Regions from separate parts of the Pseudoalteromonas sp. Hal040 genome, predicted to be linked through region 3. Evidence: predicted binding sites of a transcription regulator. Region 3 holds the regulator's gene; each other region holds the start of a gene.
What was found. Region 3 encodes LexA, which represses DNA repair genes until DNA is damaged. Its sites were predicted from a motif close to TACTGTATNNNNATACAGTA; they were not measured.

Region 1: a site for LexA is predicted at 809-828, ahead of P4S60_RS05885 (SulA-like leucine-rich domain-containing protein). Genes of this name have one in related genera too.
Region 2: a site for LexA is predicted at 1,384-1,403, ahead of uvrD (DNA helicase II). Genes of this name have one in related genera too.
Region 4: a site for LexA is predicted at 1,211-1,230, ahead of P4S60_RS09450 (LexA family protein). Genes of this name have one in related genera too.

Annotation. Positions count from the first base shown of each region.
Region 1 is NZ_JARLUU010000001.1:1,299,949-1,302,159, reverse strand. Features, by position in the region: gene P4S60_RS05890 (S9 family peptidase) at 1-548, shown strand, start outside; gene P4S60_RS05885 (SulA-like leucine-rich domain-containing protein) at 852-1,289, shown strand; gene P4S60_RS05880 (YchJ family protein) at 1,330-1,809, shown strand; gene P4S60_RS05875 (alpha/beta hydrolase) at 1,841-2,211, opposite strand, start outside.
Region 2 is NZ_JARLUU010000001.1:10,668-12,878, forward strand. Features, by position in the region: gene uvrD (DNA helicase II) at 1-1,319, opposite strand, end outside; gene P4S60_RS00040 (hypothetical protein) at 1,579-1,803, shown strand; gene P4S60_RS00045 (YacL family protein) at 1,926-2,211, shown strand, end outside.
Region 3 is NZ_JARLUU010000001.1:3,359,990-3,362,200, forward strand. Features, by position in the region: gene coxB (cytochrome c oxidase subunit II) at 1-81, opposite strand, end outside; gene lexA (transcriptional repressor LexA) at 523-1,140, opposite strand; gene P4S60_RS15645 (PaaI family thioesterase) at 1,301-1,738, shown strand; gene P4S60_RS15650 (hypothetical protein) at 1,746-2,126, opposite strand.
Region 4 is NZ_JARLUU010000001.1:2,074,638-2,076,848, reverse strand. Features, by position in the region: gene P4S60_RS09455 (hypothetical protein) at 1-41, shown strand, start outside; gene P4S60_RS09450 (LexA family protein) at 1,248-1,658, shown strand; gene P4S60_RS09445 (hypothetical protein) at 1,704-2,211, opposite strand, start outside.

The DNA.
Region 1 (2,211 bases), 2.1 Mb from region 3:
TCCATTTAGATGATAAAAAACATGGCACTGATGATTTACAAGATATCGTATACGGCAAAAAGCATCTACAAAGCCTCGATTGGGTCGATGCTGACAAAATTGGCATCATAGGGGGTAGTTACGGTGGCTTTATGACCGCCGCCGCACTTGCCTTTGAACCTGAAGAGTTCAAAGTAGGTATCAACATCTTTGGTGTAACAAACTGGGTTAGAACCTTAAACTCGATTCCACCATGGTGGGAAAGCTTTAAAAAGGCGCTGTATGACGAAATGGGCGACCCTGCTACAGACGGTGAACGTCACCGTGCAATTTCGCCACTATTTCATGCTAAAAACATCACCAAGCCATTAATGGTGATCCAAGGTGCTAACGACCCTCGCGTTTTACAAGTTGAAAGCGATGAGCTCGTTGCCGCAGTGAAAGCAAATGGTGTGCCTGTCGAATATGTATTATTTGATGATGAAGGCCATGGTTTTACTAAAAAGGAAAACCGCATAAAAGCTTCAAACGCATATCTTGAGTTTTTAAATACTTATTTAGATAAGTAGCAAGATTGCAAAGATAAAGAGCCGGTATTTATACCGGCTTTTTTATGCAAAACACTTGTATAGAAGAAAAATGTAGCGTCTTATACAGTACTGTACAAAACACTGTATGAGTTAGATGCTAAATTTTTTAGCTTTTTCATTCTGCAATCCAAAACCATAACTAAATGTTTAATAAGAACTAAATTATTTTAATTAAAATAAAACTGAATCATTGGTTAAAAAATAGCAAAAAAGTACTTGCGCAAAAACACTGTATAAACTACTGTATACACATACTGTATAAACAACCAGTGAGTGAAAGTTATGTTACAGCCAATTACCTTAAGAACAGTTAAAAGCTACCAACAAGATAACGACAAAGCGTCTGTTAATTTAATTCAAATTGAAGACGAAATATCAGCAACCTTTGAGCTATTAAAAGTATTACATCATTACAATAGCCAAAATGCATGGACACTATTAATTGCCCCTGATCATGTTCCTAGCAAAGCATTATTAGATTCGTGTTCAATTGATACCAGCAAACTACTTGTGATCAGACAAAAGCATTTAGTAAACCTTGAGTACGTACTTAGCTCAGCATTACATAACGGTAACTTTGCTGCTGTGATCACATGGACAGATATTGTAAACAATCATCAACTTGATTCGATGAACTTAAACCTTGATCAGGCATCAGCTAAGTTTTATTGCTTTACAAAAAGCGCTCAATTAAACAATTTAGTACCGCAGCCACAATAGGCTTGTTAAAATAACAATTTACATTTTTAGGTAAGTTGTTATGACATCACTCACACACTCCCTTTGTCCTTGTGGCAGCGAATCGACTTACGAGCTTTGCTGCCAGCCTTTTCATACCGGTGCAAGCCAAGCTGATACCCCAGAGCAACTTATGCGTTCTCGTTTTAGTGCATACGCGCTAAAAGATGCAAAATATGTATTTAGTACTTATGCACAAAGCCAACAAGCCGCGAACCCGGTTCGCGAAATTAAAGATTTTGCTAATAGCTGCCGTTTTACCAAACTCAGTGTTTTAGAGACTGAACATAACGAGCAAGAAGGCTTTGTAGAATTTAAAGCAAATTACTTTTACCAAAACTTGTATTGTGAGTTACACGAAAAGTCGCGTTTTATTAAAGAAGATGGCTTATGGCGTTACCTAGATGGCGATATAACACCAGTTGCAGATATTAAAATTGGCCGTAATGATGAATGCCCTTGTGGTAGCGGCAAAAAATATAAAAAGTGTCACGCTCTTTAATTGCTCTTATACCAATCCGCTTACTTAAGTATTATTGCGGGTTGGTATTAGTCTGGTAAATCCAGTCTAAGGCTTGGGTAATCGTTGTTGGGAATGCAGTTGCATGGCGTGCCTGAGGGATAACAAATAAATTCGTTGTAACCAGCGCGCCACTTTGTTTATTAATTTTAGCTGCTAATTGCCTTGCGCCCGACACCATTTGTTCACCTTCGCTTTCTTCAAGTTCACCCACTGCGATGTAAACTTTTGTTGTGATGGCAGCTGGTTTTACAGCCATAGCTAATATTGAGTTTTCTTTAAACCACACAGAAGGACTGCCGATAATATAATTTGAAAAAAGCGAAGGCTCAGTAAATAAAGTATAGGCTGCAAATAAACCGCCAAGCGAGTTACCGACTAACG
Region 2 (2,211 bases), 3.3 Mb from region 3:
TTTGCGGCATACCAAAGTGGTAATGATTCATTGCGCGCGCAATCACGTATATGGCTTAGTGTTTTATCACCAATGCCGCGAGCAGGGGTGTTAATAACGCGCTCGAAAGCGGCATCATCTTGACGGTTACCCACTAAACGTAAATACGAAAGTGCATCTTTGATCTCTTGACGTTCGAAGAAGCGCATACCGCCGTAAATACGGTATTTTAAACCTTCTTGTAGCATCGCTTCCTCGAGTACACGAGATTGCGCGTTGTTACGGTATAAAATCGCGGCATCTTGTAATGCATTACCTGCATTTAGCCAACTACGTAGTTTGCTGCTGACAAAGCGCGCTTCGTCTAATTCATTAAACGCGGCGTAAACAGAAATAGGCTCACCATCATTGCCGTCTGTCCACAGGCTTTTACCCATGCGTTCAGCATTGTTTCTGATCAGCGCATTTGATGCTTTTAAGATTGTTGCCGTTGAACGGTAATTTTGTTCAAGGCGAATGGTTTCGGCTTCGAAGTCAGTTAAAAAGCGTTTGATATTCTCAATTTTTGCGCCACGCCAGCCATAGATACTTTGATCATCATCACCTACGATCATAATACTGTTGGTGTTACCTGCGAGTAATTTTAACCAAGCGTACTGGATTGTATTGGTATCCTGGAACTCGTCTACCAGCATGTGGGCAAAACGCTGTTGATAGTGACGTAAAAGTGTTGGGTGGTTCTTAAGAACTTCGTAGCAGCGCAGCAGTATTTCTGCAAAGTCGACTAAACCTGCACGGTCACAAGCCTCTTGATATGCAGCATAGACTTTTAGCATCATTTGCTCATTAATATCGTAGGCTTGAATGTCTTTAGGGCGCAGACCTTCATCTTTTTTCGCGCTGATATACCAACCAAATTGTTTTGCTGGCCACTTTTTATCATCGATGTTCATCGCTTTGAGTAAGCGTTTGATCATACGTTGTTGATCGTCAGAATCTAAGATTTGAAAGCTTTCAGGCAAGTTCGCTTCACGGTGATGGGCGCGTAAAATACGATGAGATAAGCCGTGGAAGGTACCAATCCACATACCACCAACCGGTGCTTTTAAGGTTTCTTCTACACGGGTACGCATTTCTTTCGCGGCTTTGTTAGTGAAGGTTACCGCAAAGATACTGTATGCAGAAGCTTGCTCAACTTGCATGAGCCATGCGATGCGATGAACAAGTACTCGAGTTTTACCAGAACCTGCACCTGCAAGTACTAGCATATTTTGCAATGGGGCTGCGACTGCATCCCGTTGTTTGTCATTTAAGCCATCGAGTAATTCAGAAACGTCCATCGTTACGCCTTTTCAATCTATAATGGGTGGAGTATAACAGGTGTTTATGCAAGGCTAAATAAAATACTGTTTTTATAAACAGCTATTTGGGCAAGTCATTAAAATTGCGATATGAAAATTGTGAATTTGACCGATTTTTAGCAAAAAAAACTAAAATCAAAATAACGTAACTTTTTAACGCTTTGATTTGTAAGCTATAATAAGTTGGCATAAAGTGTGTTTACTAAATGTATAATCATTAAAAACTACAGAGGTTAGTATGGCAGAGCAAGGTTCTGGCGGTAATGTAATCGCAGCAATATGTAATATCTTTTTTCCTGGTTTAGGACAATTGGTACAAGGTCGTTTAATGGCGGCTATTGCATTCTTTTTAGCATGGGTTATTAGTGGTGCACTAATTTATGTTGCAGTTGGCTTTATTTTACTGCCAATCGTATACCTATGGGCGATTATTGATGCTGCGCGCTTCAAATCGCGAGTCTAGCTATTTTAAATAGCACAAACACGAGCGCCACGTTGGCGCTCGTGTTGCTATAAGGCTACAAAACTCGCCACGTTTAGCTGTAATCGGTATAATTAGCAAATAACGTATTACGAGTACCCTCCATGGAATATCAATTTATCCGCGATCCTATTAGCGGTTTACGCATTAAAATCTCCTCTGAGCATGCAGTTATTGGCCGTTGGCTAAATGAAGAAGTCGGCAAAGAAAAAATCGCGATGGTGCAAGCGTTGATCTCTGCGGTTAAGAGCAGTCATGAGCCTTTAACCTTACAGGGTCAAGAAATTGATTTGATCTTAAGTAAAGACGAAGCGCTATTCGAAGCTCATGCATTACATCAAGACAACGAAGACTTAGTTGCCTACCAAGATGATGATTTAATGCTTGAAG
Region 3 (2,211 bases):
CATATTGAATTGGCTGTTTGCCAATGCAAATTGCACAGGTGCGAGTAATATAAGCCACAAGGCGTAACGCAGTTTACCCATGTGACGGCTCCTTTAAATGCTATTGCAAGACGCAAAGCGAAAAGGCGTTACAGCAAGGTGCCCATTCGTATTTTTATTGTTTAGAGCGAATTCGTATCATCACGACGCAATGAAATGATACAAGCCCGTTGTATAACTCCCTGACACGTTTAGGTGTGTCAATTTCGTAAATAGGTGTTAATACAATGTACTAACCAATTAGTTAAAAAATGAGCAATAAGCAAGTTTTAGTGATAATAAATGTTTATTTTGGTGCAAAAATAACAACTATAATCAGCGCGTTATTTAATGTTTAGGCGTACAAACAAAATACAAAAAGAGAGGGAAACTGCGCCATATAAGGCTTTAAATGATGAGTAAGGATTCACAAATCCTAATTAAGTAGCAAAATTTCGATGGTGCACCAAATTAAGTCAATTTAATGCACCAAGTTGGGAACACTTACATCCAGTCAGCGTTTCGAATAACCCCTACCGCTAATCCTTCGATATTGAACGATTCGTGCTCTAGGTCAACTTCAATAGGTGAAAACTCTTCGTTCTCAGCGTGTAAAAATACTTTTCGGCCAGCTTTTTCTAAACGCTTAACAGTCACGTCTTCATCAACTCGTGCAACAACAACTTGCCCATTTTCAGCAACTTGTGTTCTATGTACTGCAAGCAAATCACCGTCCATGATGCCAATGTCTTTCATACTCATGCCATTTACACGCAGTAAGAAATCAGCGGCAGGCTTAAATAACGACGGATCAACTTGGCAATGGCTTTCAACATGCTCTTGGGCCAAAATAGGTTCGCCCGCTGCAACACGGCCAATTAAAGGTAAACCTAATTGCTCTGGTTCATCTTCTTCGATTAATTGAATACCACGACTCGCCCCAGGCTTCATTTTGATCATGCCTTTTTTTGCCAGTGCTTTTAGGTGCTCTTCAGCGGCATTGGCACTTTTAAAACCCAATGTTTGAGCTATTTCAGCACGCGTTGGTGGCATGCCTGTATCTTTAATAAAGACTTTAATGAGTTCTAAAATTTGCGATTGGCGTTTAGTTAATGGGCGCATACAACTGGTTTTCCATACAGTACATTTAACTGTGAGTATATACAGTTATCTGAAAATCGCAAATTTAATTAACACAGTCATATTGCTACAAAACTTACATTGAACCTCACTCTAAGATGCCATAAGGTATTAGCTTTAATTAGCAGGCTAAGGAAACACAATGAGCATTTGGCACCACCCAATCACGCTAGAGCTATGTAAAGAATTGGAGCAAGGGATCACCGGGCAAGGCACTTTAATGAAAACCATGGGCATTGAAGTGACGGAAATTGGCGATGACTATTTAGTGGCGACGATGCCTGCCATCCCAGAACATCATAATCCTATGGGCATGGTACATGGCGGAGCAAACGTTGTGTTAGCCGAGACAGTGGCAAGCTATGCAGCCAACTTTGTGGTTGATTTCAATAAATTCTACGCTGTTGGCCAAGAGATTAATGCCAACCATATGAAAGCATCACGTAAGGGAGTTTTAACTGCAACGGCTAGACCGCTGCATTTAGGAAAGCGCACCTCTGTTTGGGATATTAAAATTACCAATGCCGCAGGAGAGCTATGCTGCGTATCAAGAATGACCGCGACGGTAGTAGAGCGCTAAATTCGACCTATTTTTCAACAGGATAAATAGTAATTTCAATCCCTGCGCCAATTGCTGAGATACGTAACAAGGTATCGGCATGCAGGGGTTGATTAAAGCATTTTGGCGAATTACCTGATTCAAAACCTATATCAAATGTTCGTTTTGAGCACGATAACCACTGTTTTAATGCATTGCGCGAGCAAGACTCAATAAGCTCGCAAAGCTGGTTAATCGCTTTATCTGGAGAGCTGATATCTGCGGTTGCTTCAATCCGTGCTAGTTGGCGGTATTCATCTTGGTCATAATGTAAAACCATGGCGTTTTTCTTCAAATCAGCAACAAGCGCACTAATATCGTGCTTTGATTCAAGCTCCAGATCTACATTTAAAAATTGAATTTCCGACATACTCTCGTTTTTACCCTCTATTGATATCGACTGAAACTTTAACTCAGTTTTGTATATATACCAAATCTAGAATACAGTTAATGCG
Region 4 (2,211 bases), 1.3 Mb from region 3:
CTTCACTAGCTAGAGAAGCGGCATTATCTTCTAAAAAGTGAAGGTAACTAGGTCAATTACACAGCATTTGTTAAAAGAGCGAATGCTGTGATGTTTATTTTAAAATACTTACTATAGCAACTCGCTATTTCACTAAAAACTCTGAATTTGCGTTACTCGTAATTGGTAGTGATCCCTTTTGACCTTTTAAAAAGGTTGCTGTTTTGGATTCGGCAATTCTATTATGAAATCAAAAGAACATATATTAGTGATTTTCAAACATAACAAGAAATTAAAAAAGGAGAAAACAGTCGGCGTTTGCTTCTCCGTCGCTGATTTAGCCAAGAATTTGTGCGCCTAATAGTAATGGCGCTGTTCTCAAAAGGAGATTGGTATTAAGCTCAATAGTTTCATCGATAAATTAGAATCGCTATCTGACAGTGAAAGATGCGACTTTTTTCGAATGTTAGCTCACTCATTAACTGTGTCTGTTCGTGTTTATTTGTGGGATAAGGAATTGGATCTCAGCGAAAAGCTCGATAGGATCAAATGGTTAAACGAAATCAATCATAGGGTGATCACCAAAATTATTGTGATACCATATGACAAAGAGGAAATTGAAAGCTTCATTGAAATGGTGAACGACTATATTGAAAAAAATCTGATGATTTATGAACAATTGGAACACTGTTTTAATTCGTCACTCCATCGTATCGGTGGCAAGTGAAAACTTATAAGGCTAACTGAGGTGCCATTAGCTGTCTTACTATATATCCCCCCAATCAACACCTAATATCCCAAAAAATGAGAAAATAAGTTTAGATTAATATGGTGCGATAAATGTACGATATGAATAAAGGAATGTATGTTTAAGGTGCGATAAAATAAATAGATAAGTTAAGTAACTTATTGAATAGAGTGTAGAAAAATGGTCGGCATAGCAGGATTTGAACCTGCGACCCCTGACACCCCATGATTTTCTTCAAAATTAAGTTAACCTATTGAAACTACGTAACATTAAAAATTAACCACTGTTTTTTTACACAGTAAAAAGTGCATTTTTTCTCATTTTTATACTTTTGTAAAATCAAGCGGTTAGAGTGCTTATTACAAATGCAATTCTCAGTTTTTTATAAAGCCCTTCCTAAACAACATATTAGAAAATCTAATTGTGTAAGTCTAAGTTCAAGCGACTTCAAAATTCACTTTCAGACACTTAAATTTTTCACTATACTGTATTTATGTACAGTATTTTTGTTTTGTTACTTATGTTTGTTATCCCAATTTATATCGAAGCTGGTATTACAGGTTTTGAGTCTCCTGCAGCTCAATACAAAGAACTAGGCCTTTCGCTTGATCAGCTCTTAATAAAGCACCCCGATGCTACCTTTATTGGAATGGCTTCTGGGCAGTCTATGCAGGGAGTAGGAATATTCGATGGTGACTTACTGTTAGTTGATAGGGCGGTGGATGCAAGTACAGGTGATATTGTTGTTGCGAGTTACAACGGGTGCTTTGTATGCAAGATCATAGATAAAGATAGCCGGTTGCTGTTATCTGCCTCTGATGAATTTAAACCAGTGTATGTTTCACCAGAGGATGATTTCTGTTTAGAAGGAGTGGTAACTAGGAGTATAAGACTTCATAAGCCTTGTATGGAGTTTCTTAGTGTAAAATAAAGAAGTCCATACTAGATTTATATGTACTTAGGTAAGTAAATGTACTTATTTTATTAAAAGCTTCCAAGGGAATCTTATAGTTAATGAATAATGATAATCATCGAAAGTTGAATAGGTCATCGCGCCAATACTTTTTAACTCGTTTGTAATTGCTCTTAGCCCATGGCCTCGAGCAGGATCTTTTTGACTATTTTCTTTTGTCCAAGTTCCTGATTTGTCATCGCTAGAAAAAATTTTAACCTTGTTACGGAAAGTAATGTCTATGTGACTGTCAGCTACGAGAGATGCTGTTATTTGCAACACTTTATCACTGCTATGCTGACTAGCATTCCCAAATATTTCACTTATTACTAAAAATGGAACAAATTCAGGAATGAGTATAGGAGGTATCAATTCAACACTTGAATGAATATATACTTTTAGATCATCAAATTTATTACTTAAAAACTTAACTATCTCAATAAAGTCTGCTAACCCATCTTTTTTATCATAAAAGTTAGTCTTTTTATTATTTACTCGTATCAGATCATTGGTTTGTTCAATAGTATCTTCA